2 regions of the Afipia sp. P52-10 genome follow, and region 2 is predicted to be linked to the other one. Evidence: predicted binding sites of a transcription regulator. Region 2 holds the regulator's gene; the other holds the start of a gene.
What was found. Region 2 encodes PhoB, which activates phosphate uptake and scavenging genes when phosphate is short. Its sites were predicted from a motif close to TGTCATNNANCTGTCAT; they were not measured.

Region 1: phnF (phosphonate metabolism transcriptional regulator PhnF) is a predicted target of PhoB. The motif match lies at 2,445-2,461, and genes of this name have one in related genera.

Annotation. Positions count from the first base shown of each region.
Region 1 covers NZ_AZSJ01000003.1:257,342-265,452, forward strand. Annotated here, with positions in the region: gene X566_RS02640 (alpha-D-ribose 1-methylphosphonate 5-phosphate C-P-lyase PhnJ) at 1-203, opposite strand, end outside; gene X566_RS02645 (carbon-phosphorus lyase complex subunit PhnI) at 200-1,303, opposite strand; gene phnH (phosphonate C-P lyase system protein PhnH) at 1,307-1,915, opposite strand; gene phnG (phosphonate C-P lyase system protein PhnG) at 1,918-2,379, opposite strand; gene phnF (phosphonate metabolism transcriptional regulator PhnF) at 2,508-3,236, shown strand; gene phnE (phosphonate ABC transporter, permease protein PhnE) at 3,261-4,109, opposite strand; gene phnE (phosphonate ABC transporter, permease protein PhnE) at 4,106-4,990, opposite strand; gene phnD (phosphonate ABC transporter substrate-binding protein) at 5,063-6,013, opposite strand; gene phnC (phosphonate ABC transporter ATP-binding protein) at 6,085-6,900, opposite strand; gene X566_RS02685 (chloramphenicol acetyltransferase) at 7,095-7,730, shown strand; partial or broken gene phnM (phosphonate metabolism protein PhnM) at 7,750-8,111, shown strand, end outside.
Region 2 covers NZ_AZSJ01000003.1:989,832-997,942, forward strand. Annotated here, with positions in the region: gene X566_RS05980 (GcrA family cell cycle regulator) at 313-819, shown strand; gene phoB (phosphate regulon transcriptional regulator PhoB) at 922-1,632, opposite strand; gene phoU (phosphate signaling complex protein PhoU) at 1,651-2,367, opposite strand; gene pstB (phosphate ABC transporter ATP-binding protein PstB) at 2,390-3,163, opposite strand; gene pstA (phosphate ABC transporter permease PstA) at 3,211-4,086, opposite strand; gene pstC (phosphate ABC transporter permease subunit PstC) at 4,091-5,083, opposite strand; gene pstS (phosphate ABC transporter substrate-binding protein PstS) at 5,211-6,224, opposite strand; gene X566_RS06015 (ATP-binding protein) at 6,450-7,727, opposite strand; gene X566_RS06020 (lysylphosphatidylglycerol synthase domain-containing protein) at 7,763-8,111, opposite strand, start outside.

The sequences.
Region 1 (8,111 bases), 730 kb from region 2:
ATCACCTTCAATACGTCATCATGACCCAAGATCGACGCCGTCACCTGTACACCACCCGTGCCCCAGCCATATGGCATCGGCATCTCGCGGCTCGCGAACGGCACCTGATAGCCGGGAATTGCGATCGCCTTCAGGATCGCCCGGCGGATCATCCGTTTGGTCTGTTCGTCGAGATAGGCGAAGTTATAAGCTGGCGCGTTCATTCCGCGGCCTCCTGCACGGCGGCAGATTCTGCCGCTTTGACGAAATCGACGCGCAGCTTGCGCAGCAGGCCGAGTTCGGACTGGAAATCGACGTAATGCGGCAACTTCAGATGCTCGACGAAACCGGTGGCCTGCACGTTGTCCGAATGCGACAGCACGAACTCCTCGTCCTGCGCGGGCGCGGTGACATCCTCGCCCAGTTCGCGAGCACGCAACGCGCGATCCACCAGCGCCATCGACATCGTCTTGCGTTCGGCTTGACCGAAAGCGAGACCGTACCCACGGGTGAAGCACGGTGGCTCCGTGGCCGAGCCCTTGAACTGGTTGACCATCTGACATTCGGTCAGCTCGATTGAACCGAGCGGCACGGCAAAGCCTGCATCCTCCGCAAAGAACTCGACCTCCACTTCGCCGAAACGAATTTCGCCCGCGAACGGATGGGTGCGGCCGTAACCGCGCTGCGTCGAGTAGCCAAGCGCGAGCAGGAAGCCTTCGTCGCCGCGAGCAAGATTCTGCAGACGCAGGTCGCGCTCGGCCGGGAAATCCAACGGCTCACGGGTCAGATCACCGACTGGCCTTTCAGGGTCGCCCGCAGGCGACGGTTCGATCAAGCCGTCACGGCCGAGGATATCGGTGACGCGCGGCATTGCACCGATATCGGCCTCGGCCACCGCAGGCGCTTGCCGCGCGGTTTCGCCGGTCAATGCCGGATCGAGCAGACGGTGCGTGTAATCGAAGGTCGGCCCCAGCACCTGGCCGCCCGGGACATCCTTGAAGGTGGATGAGATCCGCCGCGCCACCCGCATTGCCCCAGTCTCGACCGGCTCGGTGGCGCCGAAGCGTGGCAGCGTGGCGCGGAACGCACGCAGCAGGAAGATCGCCTCGATCAGATCGCCCCGCGCCTGCTTGATCGCCAGCGCCGCAAGCTCGCGATCGTAAAGCGATCCCTCCGTCATCACCCGGTCAACGCCCAGGCTGAGCTGTTCGGAAATCTGCGCCAGCGATAGCTCCGGCACATTCGGATCACCGCGGCGCTCATGCGCCAGCAGCCGATGCGCGTTCTCGATGGCACGTTCGCCGCCCTTCACCGCCACATACATGCTTCAAGCCTCCCTGCGAACGACGCGAGTGGTGCGCGGCAGTGCCGCCACCTGGTTTCCGGCGACCAGCACGAGATCGACCCCGCGTGGGAACAGCTCGCGATTGAGGGCCAACCGATCGACCAGGTCATCCGGTAGGCCAGCGGCACGCAGCGTCGCGCCGCCGTCGATGCCCGGACCGCTCAATTCGAATGTCTGACCGACCGAGAGCTGCTCGATCTGCAGGATCAATGTCGTCGAACGATCCGGGTAGGCATCGCTGCCGAGGCAGAACTGTTCGAAATCCGGAAGCCGCTTCGGCTGCGCGATCAGCGCGAAGCTACAATAGGAGGGGCTGGTCACCAGCGGCGCGCCGGTATGGAACTTGAGCCACTTGGCCACCGCGGTTGAGGCTGTGAACGGCGCATCCAGCCACAGCGTCGTGTCGTGATCGAACAGGGTCAACGCAATCGCTGCCGTTCCGGCCAGCATCGGAGCGGGCGCGTCGAGAACCGCATCGATCCGATGCACGGTTCCGGGACATGCCATCGCATTCATCACGGTGCGGAATGTCGTCTGTGCCGACATCACCTTGTCGGCGAAACCCGCGCCTAATTCTTCGACCATCGCCATGATCAGCCCTCGCCCCGCACCATCGTGTAGAAATTGACCCGCGTTGCCGCGACTTGCGCTGCGCGCTCTTCCCGCCGCGCAGCAAGCTGCTCGCGCAGCGGCGCCAGCACCTTGGCCTCGACATCACCACGGTACGCCGACGCCTGGATCATCGCGTCACAGAGCGCGATCAGGTTTGCCTTCTCGCCATCGCGGCCAAGCACATAGCCGAAGCCGACTTCGCCACCGGCGAGCCGGACCGCCGCACGCGAGACCGTGGCCTCGCCGAGATTGAACGGCGCGCCGTCGCCGCCAACCCGGCCGCGCACCATGACGAGCCCCTGCTCTGCGGTGCGGATTGTTTCGTAGGCGGGCGGCGGCAGCGACGCGACCAGCGCCGCCAGCGTTTCGGTGGGAGAATTCGCCAGCACCGCCATCGCCTCGCGGCGCGCCGGCTCTGCCTTGACCTGCTGCTGAATGGACATGAACGACGCCGACCTTGCCGTTGTGAAGTTGTCTATGCTACTAGACAACTTCATAGACAAAGGCCATGACGAATTCGTGACGCCACCATGATTTTTGCAGAGGGCCACGCCGCGCCGACGGAGCCGCGATGAGCGACACGCAGGATACGCGTTCCGGCGTCGCGCTGTGGCGGCGGGTTGCCGACCAGATCGAACGCGGCATCGCCGAAGGTCTCTATATGTCGGGCGAAAAGCTGCCCGGCGAGATGGAGATTGCCGAGAGCTACCGAGTCAACCGCCACACCGTGCGCCGCGCGCTGGCGACGCTCGCCGAGCGTGGCCTCGTGCGAGCCGAACGCGGCAGCGGCACATATGTCGAAGCACCCCGCCTCGCCTACCCGCTGAAAAGCCGGACACGGTTTTCCGAGAACATCCACGCCGGCGGTCGCGAAGCCCGCGCCCAGCTCATTGCACACACAATGGACGAGGCCGATCGCGCACTCGCCAAGCGCTTGGCGGTCAAGGTCGGAACTCCGCTGGTGCGGCTGGAAACCCTCCGCTCCGCCGATCGTACACCGATCAGCACCGCGACAAGCTGGTTGCCCGCCGACCGCTTTCCCGACGCCGCTACCGTCTATCAGCGCACACGTTCGATGACGCGGACGCTGTCACATTTCGGCATTCAGGATTATCGGCGAGCGACAACGCGGCTGACCGCGGCCATCGTCAATGCCACCGATGCCGCCCGGCTGGACTTGGCACTCGGCAGGCCCGTGCTGCTGGTGGAAAGCGTCGATGTGGATACCGATGGCAAGCCGCTCCTGACGACGAACTCGCGCTTCGCTGCCGAACGGATCGAGTTCGTTGTCGATAGTTGAGTTGGCGGCGTTAACTTGGAGGCGTCAGTGAATTGCCGCCGCGCGGCCGATGATGGCGAAGCGCAGTTTCGATGAAATCCAATCGATCGCGGCCACGGCCAGCAGAATCATCAGAATGATGAACGACACCTTCTGCCACTCGAGCACGCGGATCTGCTCGGCAAGCTGTAGACCGATCCCGCCCGCGCCGACGATGCCGATGATGGTCGCTGAACGCGTATTCGATTCGATGAAATAGAGCACTTGCCCGGCGATCACCGGGATCACCTGTGGCAGCACGCCGAAACGGATTTCATGCAGCGCGCTGCCGCCGGAGGCGCGAATACCCTCGACCTGCTTCTTGTCGGCAGCCTCGATAGCTTCCGAGAACAGCTTGCCAAAAGCACCGAAGTCGGACACCGCGATCGCCAGCACGCCGGCGAACGGACCAAGGCCCACCACATTGATCCAGACCAATGCCCAGATCAGCGTATCGATACCGCGAATGGTGTCGAACGAGCGGCGCACCGGAAAACGAATCATCCAAGATGGAATGATGTTTCGCGCAGCGAGTAGGCTGACAGGGAGCGCGAGCAACGCGGCTGTCGTCGTGCCCAGCAGCGCGATCGATAACGTCTCGCCGAGTGCCGCGAGATAGGTCGGCAGCGACGAGCCCGGATCCGGCGGCATCATCATCAAGGTGATCCAGCCAAGCTGATGCACGCCCGCAAGAATGCGCTGGAACGAGAAGTCCAGTTCATTCAGGCCGAACACGAACAACGCGAACGCAGCCAGCATCACGGTCGGAACGACAAATCGCGACGATGCCGGCCGCACCGCAAGCCCGGCATACCGCGCAGCCTGCCGCGGGTCCGACGGCATCCTGACGCTCATGCGCGCGCCTCCTCGCCAAACAGACGGCCACGCAGCCACCCGGTGGTGATATCGATGACGAATACGGTGACGATAATCATGATCAGCAACGCACTGACATCGGAGTAATAGAACTTGCGGATCGCGACGATCAGCTCTTGGCCGATGCCGCCTGCACCGACGAAGCCCATCACCGAAGCCTCGCGCACGTTGATTTCGAATCGCAGCAGCGAATAGCTCGCAAAGCCCGGCATGACTTGCGGCACCACTGCAAAACGCATGCAGGAGAGCCAGTTGGCGCCGGTGGCGCGGATCCCCTCGACCGGCTTCATGTCAATATTCTCGACGATCTCCGCAAACAGCTTGCCGAGCGCGCCGGTGGAGTGAATCGCAATGGCGATGACACCGGCCATCGGGCCAAGCCCGAAGGCGATGACGAAGACCAGCGCGAAGACGATGGCGGGAACGGTGCGGCTGAATTCCAGCACGCGCTTGACCGCAAAGCGAACCCAGGACGCAGGCGACGTGTTGGCGGCGACGAGAAAGTTGAGGCCGAAGGCAAGCACGAAGCCGGTCAGCGTGCCGACATAGCTGATGAGCAAGGTCTCACCAAGCAGCGCGAGCCATTTGCGCCAGCCCCAGAACCATTCGGATACGTCGGTCCAGACCCGCGCCCCGTTATCGAGGACAAAAATGCGATCGAAATAGCTGAAGAAATTGCCGATCTTGGCGACCAGCACGCCCGGTTCGACTTCTGCACCGATGGCCGCGGCCATCAGGGCGGCAGCAAACGCGGCAACCGACAGCATCATGCGCCACCGCTTGCGCGCGACGGCTTTGCGATAGGTTTCCTGCAAGGCAGCAAGCTGCTCCTGAGGAAGAACGGAGACGGCGACGGTCACGATGGTCGAACGATCGGAAAGGAGAAACGAAGAGCCGGACCCGTACGAATCCGGCTCCTTGCGATGGCGAAATCAGGAAGCCTTCTTCTTACGCAGGCTGTCGACGAACTTGATCAACTCGATCGTGCCATCCCAGTCCTTGGTCGTGGCGGGATTGAAGCCCTTCTTCTGGCCATCCGACAGCTTGTCGAACGCGGCCTTGTCCTTGGTCGGGGCATCCATGAACGCCTTGGCGATCGCCGCCTTCAGTTCAGCCGGCAGATCCGAGTTGTAGGCATAGGGACCGTTGATGATCGGTGCGGACTTGTGAATGATACGGAAGTCGTCCTTCTTCATCGCCGAGCCGTCCGCGTTCTTCAGCATGCCTTTGGTGAGCATCTGCTGCAGCGTCGAGTCGTTATCGTTGGTCCATTGATTGGCCGCAACGTCCACCGTGCCCTGCGACAGCGCGAGCATGGCGTTCTCGTGGCTGCCGGTAAACACCACCTTGCCGAAATAGCCCTCAGCGTCGGGAATGCCCATCTTGTTCAGCTCGAAACGCGGAACGTTGTTGCCCGAGGTCGAATTCGGATCAACGAGACCCAGGTTCTTTCCCTTTACGTCGTCGATCGACTTGTATGGGCCGTTCGCCTTGACGAAGAAAACCGAGTAGTAGCCGGTCGATCCGTCGATGTTGATGTCATTGGCGAAGGCGTCGGTGTGAACACCGGTCAGACGCGCGCGTGCGAACGACGCCGAACCATAGCTCGCGATGTGAATGTTGCCGGAGCGCTGTCCTTCGATCACCGCAGCATAATCATTGGCGATACGAAGGTTGACCTTTACGCTAAGCTCCTTCGACAGATAGGCCATGAACGGCGTCCAGCGCTCGGTCACGCCCGAGGCATTCTCGGCCGGAACGATTGCGAACGTCAGCTCCGGGTACTTGCTTTTCCAATCCTGCGCGGAGGCAGTCGAGGCTGCCAACGAGACAGAAACGGCGAGCGCAGCTGCGCCGGTCAAAATGGTGCGACGGGTGATCATGACATCCTCTCTTCAGGTGACTCGATTGTTTGAATTTCGCGACCAGAGTACGCGTGACGCGATGCAGCCGCTCAGGCGGCAGCGACATTGCCCAGAGCCGGAACCGCGGCCGGAATTGATGCAGCATCCGGGAGTTCACCCATCACTTCGCCGGCCTCGAGGTCGTAGAGCTCGCGCGCAATGTGATCGGTCAGCATTGCCGGTGCGCCGTCGAATACGATGCGTCCCGCCGACATGCCGATCAGCCGATCGGCATAGGTGCGCGCCAGGTCCAGCGAATGCAGGTTGCAGAGTACGGTGATGCCGAAGTGCTTGTTGATACGCAGCAAGGCGTCCATCACGATGCGGGTGTTGCGCGGATCGAGCGACGCGATCGGCTCGTCGGCGAGAATGATATCGGGCTCCTGCACCAGCGCGCGGGCAATGGCGACGCGCTGCTGCTGACCGCCCGAAAGCTGATCGGCGCGCTGGGCGGCGATCGACGCGATATCGAGCTGGTCCAAAGCCGACATCGCGATCGCCTTGTCACCCTCGGGCCAGAGCTGCGCGAGTGAGCGCCAGCTCGGCATGGTGGCGAGCCGCCCCATCAGAACGTTGGTCAGCACATCGAGCCGGCCGACCAGATTGAATTGCTGGAAGATCATCGCCGAACGTGCGCGCCACTGGCGCAGATCCTTACCACGCAACGCGGTGACATCGACGCCTTCGAACAGAATGCGTCCGTCGCTCGGCTCAGCCAGGCGATTGATCATCCGCAGCAGGGTCGACTTGCCCGCACCCGAACGACCGATCACGCCGATGAAGCTTCCCTTCTCGATTGAGAACGAGGCCTTGTCTACAGCAGTCTTGCTGCCGAACCGGCAGGTCAGTCCATCGATAACCAGCATTCCGTCACCCGTCTCCAATGATCGGGGTTAACGGCTAGCGCGGGAGTTCTACAGTGATGTGACAGCCGTTGCGGGCATCCACACTGCAAGCGAAAGCGGCGATCAAGGTGGCGATGTCACACGAACGTCATGCAGATGTCAGACTTCCCCTGAATGAGTGAGCAAGAGCATCGGGTCTCCGAGAGAGTGACATCATGGCCGGAAAAGCGCTGTCAACGACGCCCCTGATCCATCCGTCCGCACTGGTGCAGGACAGCCATCTCGGCGCCTATTGCGAGGTCGGCGCGCGCACGCTGCTGGCGGAAGTCAGCATGGATGACTATTCGTATGTCGTAAATGACAGCCAGATCATGTACACTGAAATCGGTAAATTCTGCTCGATCGCGGCGATGACGCGCATCAATCCCGGCAACCATCCGATGGAACGTGCGACGCAGGCGCATTTCACCTATCGCGCCAGCGCCTATTTCCCCGGCGAGCCGGACGAAGCGGAGTTCTTCGATTGGCGCCGATCGCACCGCGTCCACATCGGACATGACGTCTGGATCGGTCACGGGGCGGTGGTTTTGCCCGGCCGCAACATCGGCCTCGGCGCGGTGATTGCAGCCGGGGCGATCATCACCAAGGACGTCCCCGCCTACACGATCGTCGGCGGAAACCCGGCGCGAGTCATCCGCCGGCGTTTTCCGGAAGACGTCTCCGAACGTTTGGCAGCCCTCGGCTGGTGGAATTGGAGCCATGACGCGCTGCGCGCGGCGCTGCCGGATTTTCGCAAGCTGACCATCGAGGCCTTCCTCGACAAATACGAATCAAGCACCGTTCCCGCCTGAAACGCCAACACGCAACCGACCCATGACCGACATCATCATCGAAGGGGGCCAATCGCTGATCGGCGACGGCCTGATTGAAACCTCGCTCCATCTCACCGACGGCGCCATCACCGATATCGGCAGCGTGCGCCCGGCACCGGTCAGGATCGATGCACGCGGCCTACTCGTGCTGCCCGGCATCGTCGACGTGCACGGCGACGCCTTCGAACGGCAGATGATGCCACGGCCGGGCGTGGACTTCCCGGTCGATGTCGCACTTGCCGACACCGATCGTCAGGTGATCGCCAACGGCATCACCACCGTCTTTCACGCCATCACCTGGTCGTGGGAGCCTGGCCTGCGCGGCACCGAAAACGCGCACGCGCTGGTGGACGCCATCGA
Region 2 (8,111 bases):
AGCGGCAGTTCGGTCACGGCGACCGTAGAAAAAGCCCATTTTGCTGATTTCTTCACAGCTCATGTCGGAATTCACAGCCCCGGACTCTTGCGCGCGAGTCAGCGCATATTGTAGCGTTTGGGCCATAAGACACGACATCTCGTGCAGCGGTTCTGCCCCCTCAGGTCGTTTTTGTTAAGGCGTAGCGTCCGGTCGTTAAAGGCGATTCCGGCGAGGGAGGAGGGATTCAGCGGCCCGAGGCCGGCGAAATCGCGCCGGAGGTTCCAGTCACATGTGCGCGCAACGCGCATGCGACAACAAGGGAAGAAGGCGATGACAGTCATTACCTGGTCCGACGAGCGCGTGGAGCAACTCAAGAAGCTCTGGGAAGCGGGGCTTTCGGCAAGCCAGATCGCGGCTGAACTCGGCAATGTCACGCGCAATGCCGTGATCGGCAAAGTCCATCGGCTCGGACTCTCCGGCCGCGCCAAGTCACCGTCCACATCCGTCCCGCGTCCGCGCAAGGCGCGGCCCGCCCAGCACATCATGCGCATCTCGCGTCCGGTCTCACGCGGCAACACCGCGCTGGCTCATGCCTTCGAGATGGAAGTCGAGGCCGATCCGATCGCCTTCGACAACGTGGTTCCGATGAGTCAACGCAAGACGCTCCTGGAACTCACCGAAGATACCTGCCACTGGCCGGTCGGCGATCCCGGCAGCGCCGACTTTTTCTTCTGTGGCGGCAAGTCGCTCACCGGTCTTCCCTACTGCGGCCATCACTCCCGAGTCGCCTATCAGCCGGCTGCGGACCGCCGCCGGAACCCGTCGCGGCCGCGCTGAGGCGCAAGCGAACGACCGAAACGAACAAAAACAAAGGGCCTGACTTAAAGTCAGGCCCTTCTGCGTTGTTATGCTGCTGGTGTCACCGCATGCGGGCTGCCGCTACTGCTGCTGCTCCACCTTGCCGAAACGATCGTCGAGAGCATAGCCCGCGCCGCGCACGGTGCGGATCGGATCGATCGCCCGGCCGGAGTTCAACAGCTTGCGCAGACGGCCGATATGCACATCGACGGTGCGTTCGTCGATGTAGATGTCCCGGCCCCAGACGCTGTCGAGCAGTTGCTCGCGGCTGAACACGCGGCCCGGATGCTCAAGGAAGAACTCGAGCAGGCGATACTCGGTCGGACCGAGTTCGATCGGCTGGCCCGCGCGGGAGACGCGACGCTTCTCGCGATCGAGCTCCAGGTCGCCCCAGGACAGCACGTTGGCCATCCGCTCCGGCGAGGCGCGGCGCAACAGGCCGCGCACGCGCGCCAACAGCTCCGGCACTGAGAACGGCTTGACGATATAGTCGTCGGCGCCGGTGGCGAGCCCGCGCACTCGCTCGCTTTCCTCGCCGCGCGCGGTCAGCATGATGATCGGCAACTGCCGCGTTTCAGGACGGGCCCGCAGGCGGCGGCACAGTTCGATGCCGGAGAGCCCCGGCAGCATCCAGTCGAGCACCACCAGGTCGGGCACACGCTCCTTCAAGCGCGTATCGGCTTCGTCGCCACGCCCGACGGTTTCGACGTCGTAGCCTTCCGCGTCGAGATTGTAACGCAAGAGCGTCGTCAGCGCCTCTTCGTCTTCGACAACCAGAATCCGTGCGTTCATGAAACCCCTGTCGTTCGCTTAGTTGCCAGGCGCCATCGCGGCGAAGCTGGTCATATCGCCCTTCGGGCGCTTGTCGGAGATCTGCTGACCTTCGATCATGTAGAACACCGTCTCGGCGATGTTGGTGGCGTGATCGCCGATCCGCTCGATATTCTTGGCGCAGAACATCAGGTGGATACAGAACGAGATGTTGCGCGGGTCTTCCATCATGTAGGTGAGCAATTCGCGGAACAAAGAGGTGCAGATCGCATCGACCTCCTCGTCGCCCTTCCACACCGCCATCGCCGCCGGCAGATCGTGTGCGGCATAGGCATCCAGCACCGACTTGATCTGCGACTGCACCAGCGCCGTCATATGCTCGAGGCCGCGGATCAGCTTCATCGGATGAAAATCGCCATCAAGCTGGTTGACCCGCTTGCCGATGTTCTTGGCGAGGTCGCCGATCCGCTCCAGGTCGGTGGCGACGCGCAACGCGCCAACGATCTCGCGCAGGTCGACCGCCATCGGCTGGCGGCGGGCGATCGTCAGCACCGCCCGCTCCTCGATCTGATGCTGCAGCCTGTCGATCTCGGTATCGAGTTCGACGACCTGCTTGGCGAGCGCGGCATCGCGGCGCACCAGCGCGTCGACGGAGTCGCCGATCTGGCGCTCGGCCAGGCCGCCCATCTCGGCAACCAGACGCGCGAGCTCCTGCAGATCGGCGTCGAATGCCTTTGCGGTATGTTCTGAAGCCATGACCATCTCCAAAAAGCGCGGCTCAACCGAACCGGCCGGTAATGTAATCTTGCGTCCGGCGATCCGACGGCGAGGTGAAGATCTTGTTAGTCGCGTCGAACTCGATCAGCTCGCCGAGATACATGAACGCCGTATAGTCCGACACGCGCGCGGCCTGCTGCATATTATGGGTCACGATCGCGATCGTATAATCTTCCTTCAGGCCGTTGATCAGCTCTTCGATCTTGGCGGTCGAGATCGGATCGAGCGCCGAGCACGGCTCGTCGAACAGGATCACCTCCGGGCGCACCGCAATGGTCCGCGCGATGCACAGCCGCTGCTGCTGGCCGCCCGACAGGCTGAGGCCCGAGGCATTGAGCTTGTCCTTCACCTCGTCCCAGAGCGCACCGCCGCGTAGCGCCGCCTCGACGCGATCGTCCATCTCCGACCGGGAGATCTTCTCGTACAGGCGGATGCCGAAAGCGATGTTCTCGTAGATCGTCATCGGAAACGGCGTCGGCTTCTGGAACACCATGCCGACCCGCGCGCGCAAGAGATTGAGATCGAGCTTCGGGTCCAGAATATTGGTCTTGTCGAGCAGGATCTGCCCTTCCGCGCGCTGGCCCGGATACAGATCGTACATCCGGTTGAAGATGCGCAGCAAGGTGGACTTGCCGCACCCCGACGGGCCGATGAAGGCCGTGACGCGGTTGGTGCCGAGCGTCAGGTTGATGTTCTTCAGCGCACGCGCGTCGCCGTAGAAGAAGTTGAGGTCGCGAACGGTGATCTTCGGCGTGCTGTCGGCGGTGGCCGACATCGGCGGCGCCGACGTCTGAGGAAGATCGACGGAAACGTTGAGGCTGCTCATTTATTCGTCCTTTCGGCGCCAAGGATACGCGCACCGATATTCAGGGCCAGAACTGCAAGCGTGATGATCAGCGCGCCCGCCCAGGCGAGCTGCTTCCAGTAGTCGTAAGGACTCTGCACGAAGTTGTTGATGGTGACCGGCAGGTTGGCCATCGTCTTGGTGAGATCGAGGCTCCAGAACTGGTTCGACAGCGCCGTGAACAACAGCGGCGCGGTTTCACCTGCCACGCGGGCGGTGGCGAGCAGAACGCCGGTGATGATGCCGGCGCGGGCGGCGCGATAGGCGACGCGGCGGATCACCAGCGACCGCGGCAGGCCGAGGGCGGACGCCGCCTCGCGCAGCGGATTGGGCACCAGCAGCAGCATGTCCTCGGTGGTGCGCACCACCACCGGAATGACGATCACCGCCAGCGCCAGCGCACCGGCGAGCGCCGAGAAGCCGCCCATCGGCACCACCACCGCGCCGTAGACGAACAGACCGATGATGATCGACGGCGCGCTCAGCAGAATGTCGTTGATGAAGCGGACGACCGAGGTGAGCTGGTCGTGACGGCCGTACTCGGCCATGTAAGTGCCGGCGAACAGGCCAAGCGGCGCGCCGATGCCGACGCCGATCAACGTCATGAGCAGCGAACCGACGATGGCATTGAGCAGGCCGCCGCTGTTGGAGCCCGGCGGCGGTGTCATCTCCGTGAAGATCTGCAGGCTGATGCCGGCAAGCCCGTTCCAGAACAACGTGAACAGGATCAGCGCGAGCCAGCTCACGCCGAACAGCGCCGCACCGACGCAGAGCAGGCGCACGATGACGTCCGCCCGCCGGCGGCGGCTATAGATCGGATTGGCAGCCGGAACGCTGGTATCGGCGATGGTCATGGCGTCACTTCCCCGCCTTGCGCTCGAGTCGCAGCAGCATCAGCCGCGCCGCAGCGAGCACGAAGAATGTCAGAATGAACAGCAGCAGGCCGAGCAGGATCAGCGACGACTGGTGCAGGCCGTCGCTCTCGGCAAACTCCGAGGCGATCGCCGCCGAGATCGTCGTGCCCGGCGCGAAGATCGACGAGGAGACGCGGAACGAGTTGCCGATGATGAACGTCACCGCCATCGTTTCGCCGAGCGCGCGGCCGAGCGCCAGCATGACGCCGCCGATCACGCCGACGCGGGTGTAGGGGATCACCACGTAGCGGATCACTTCCCAGGTTGTGCAGCCGACGCCGTAGGCCGCCTCCTTCAGCACCGGCGGAACGGTCGCGAACACGTCGCGCGAGACCGCAGTGATGAATGGCAGCACCATGATCGCCAGGATCAGCGAGGCGTTGAACAGGCTGAGATAGGATGGCGGGCCCGCGAAGACCGCACCGAGCACCGGAACGCCCTCGAAGATGCTGATCATGAACGGCTGGAACGTGTGCGCCAGGAACGGGCCGAGCACGAAGAAGCCCCACATGCCGTAGATGATCGAGGGAATGCCGGCGAGCAGTTCGACGGCGATGCCGATCGGCCGGCGCAGCCATTGCGGGCAGAGTTCGGTGAGGAAGACGGCGATGCCGAGACCGACCGGCACGGCAATCAACATGGCGATGACCGAGGTGACGAGCGTCCCGTAGATCGGGCCGAGCGCGCCCATGACGGGCTCCGGCTGCGCCGACGGCGCCCACCGCTGGGTCCAGAGAAATTCGAAACCGAAGGCTTTCATCGCCGGCCAGGCGCCGACGATCAGCGAGAGAATGATACCGCCCAGGATGCCGAGCACCGACAGCGCGGCGAGGCGGGTCGCCCAGTAGAAAAGGCTGTCGCTGAGCTTGAACGCACTGAGGGCACGAGCGCGGTCGAATGGCTCGGACGCTTCCAACGATCCCCCTTGAACGACGATGTCTGCCACGCGATCCCCCACCCTTACATTGTCGCTACGCATCTGCAACTGCCGTCACCGTCTCGCTCATGCCGTGATGGCGACTGCGGGAGGGCGGCGGCCGCCCTCCCTTGATCGCTGCGTGTGATCAGCTCTTGATGTCCGCGCTCCAGGTCTTCTTGATCAGATCGACCACCGAAGCCGGCATCGGGATGTAGTCGAGTTCCTCGGCAGCCTTGCCGCCCTTCTCGAACGCCCAGGTGAAGAACTTGATTGCCTCGGCGGCAGCGGCCTTATCGGTCGGCTGCTTGTGCATCAGGATGAAGGTCGCGGCGGTGATCGGCCACGACTGGTCGCCGGGCTGATCGGTCAGGATCACATAGTAGCCCGGAGCCTTCGCCCAATCGGCATTGGCTGCGGCGGCCTGGAAGGTCGCAATCGTCGGCTGCACGGTCTTGCCGGCCTTGTTGACGAGAGCGGCGTAGGTCAGCTTGTTCTGCTTCGCGTACGCATACTCGACATAACCGATCGAGTTCTTGGTCTGCGACACGTTACCGGCGACGCCTTCGTTGCCCTTGGCGCCAACGCCGACCGGCCATTCGACCGCGGTGTTCGAGCCGACCTTGCTCTTCCACTCGTCGCTCGCCTTCGCCAGGTAATCCGTGAAGTTGAACGTCGTGCCCGAACCGTCAGAGCGGCGGACCACGGCGATCGCCGTCGCCGGCAGGTTGACCGAGGGGTTCAGCTTCTTGATCGCCGCATCGTCCCACTTGGTGATCTTGCCGAGATAGATGTCGGCGAGCACCTGGCCGCTCAGCACCAGCTCGCCCGGCTTGACGCCGTCGAGATTGACGACCGGCACGATCGCGCCCATCACCTGCGGCCACTGCACGAGGCCGTCCTTCTCAAGCTGATCGGCCTTCAGCGGCGCGTCGGTGGCGCCGAAAGTCACGGTCTTGGCCTGGATCTGCTTGATGCCGGCGCCGGAGCCGATCGACTGATAGTTCAGGCCGTTGCCGGTCTCCTTCTTGTACGTGTCGGCCCACTTCGAATAGATCGGAAACGGGAAGGTCGCGCCCGCGCCGGTAATGTCGGCGGCCTGCGCGCTGAGCGCCGTCGCAGCGAGAACGCTGGCGGCGAGAGTTGCTTTGAGAAAATTCACTGGCTCTCTCCATGTTAATCGCGCGCTCATCGTCCGCCGATGACAACACGCTGGCCGGGCGCCACGTTGCCCGCGATCCGCAGTAGCTTGGCTCACCCGGCGGTTCCGGCGTTCAATCACCGTTAACCGTCCGAGCGGCGAGACCGGTCTAGATCGCGCCCGTCATGGATTTATGAGAGTTCGATGACAGCTGGATGACAGAGGCAAGCCTCTGAAATCACACGGCTATCGCGCTTCGACGGCAGCCGCCTTGGGGAAAACCGCGGTAAACGTTGCGCCCTTGTCGGGGACGCTTTCGATCAGGAGCCGGCCGCGGTGGCGGTTCAAAATATGCTTCACCAGCGACAGGCCTAACCCGGTCCCGCCCTGCGCCCGGCTGTCGCCGACATCGACACGGTAGAAGCGCTCGGTCAGGCGCGGCAGATGCTCCGGCGCAATGCCGGGACCGTAGTCACGGACCTTGACGCGGATCTCGGCAGGCGTCTCGACCAGCGTCACCTCGACCTTGCCGCCAGACGCGCCGTATTTCAGGCCGTTCTCGATCAAATTCTCGAATAGCCGCAGCAGTTCGTCGCGATCACCCGGCACGATTACCGGCGTTTCCGGAATATCGACGGTCACCTCGACGCCGCGCTCCTGCGCCAACACCTCGAGACCATCCACCACCTGACGCACCAGCGGCGGCAGGTCGATCGGGCTGCTGGGACGAACATGGGCGGACAGTTCGATCCGCGACAAGGACAGCAGGTCGTCGATCAACCGCGCCATCCGGGTCGCCTGGACCCGCATGATCCCGAGGAACCGCTCCCGTGCGGAGGGATCGTCCTTGGCCGGCCCCAGCAATGTATCGATAAAGCCGGACAGCGCCGCCAGCGGCGTGCGCAACTCGTGACTGGCATTAGCGACGAAATCGGCGCGCATCTCCTCGACCCGGCGCAGCGGCGTCTGGTCGTGGAACGTCATCAGCATGCAGGTGTCGGCCCCGCCGAAATGGGTCGGCACCGGAATTGGCGTCACCACCAACTCCATCCAGCGATCGATCGGCACATGCTCGACATAGGTCGCCCGCTGCATCTTGTTGGTCGCCAGCGCCTGCCGGAGCGTGGCGACGATCTCCGGCGCCCGCAGCGCCGACTGCGCAAGCTCGCCGCGGCGCAGCGCCGGCGCAAGCTCGCTCGCTTCCTGATTGAAATGCAGCACGCGGCCGGCGCGATCGAGCAGCACCGACGGATCGGGAAGACCGGCGACCAGCGAGCGTACGACCGCGGAATCAACCGGATCGATCCGCGGCTCCGCATCGCTGGAGCGCGCACCGTCATGCAGCTGCCAGGGAACGAGAGCGGCGGCGGCGATGCAGATGAAAGCGAAGATCGCCCGCGCGAGGCTGAGGTCCGTGAGTACGACGAGACCGCCCAGCACGATCGCCGTGACGAGCAGAATGATCGCAGCCCGCTTGATGCGGTCCGACCATGGCGCTGAAAGAGACGAGGCGTTCGCAGCCACCACCTGCCCTCCGGCAAGAGATTGCGCCGCGTCGTTCAGGCGCGGCGCTCCTCACGCATCAGTGCCTTCGTCTGCACGGCTTCGTCAAGGCTTCCGGCGATGACATCGGTCGCAGCCGGAGGCTCTTCCGGCAGCGGCGCGGCACGAGGCGCCTCGCTGCGGCGGCTGACGATCAGTTCGCGCGCGGCGAGAATGAGCAGCGAGAGAATGAACGGCACGATGTAATAAAGCACGCGAAACAGCAGCATTCCTGCAAGCAGCTCTTCGCGATCGAGCTGCCAGAGGCCGACCAGCATTGCCGCATCGAACACGCCGAGCCCGCCGGGAGAGTGGCTGGCAAAGCCGAGCAGCGTTGCGGAGACGAAAATCACGGCGACTGTCACA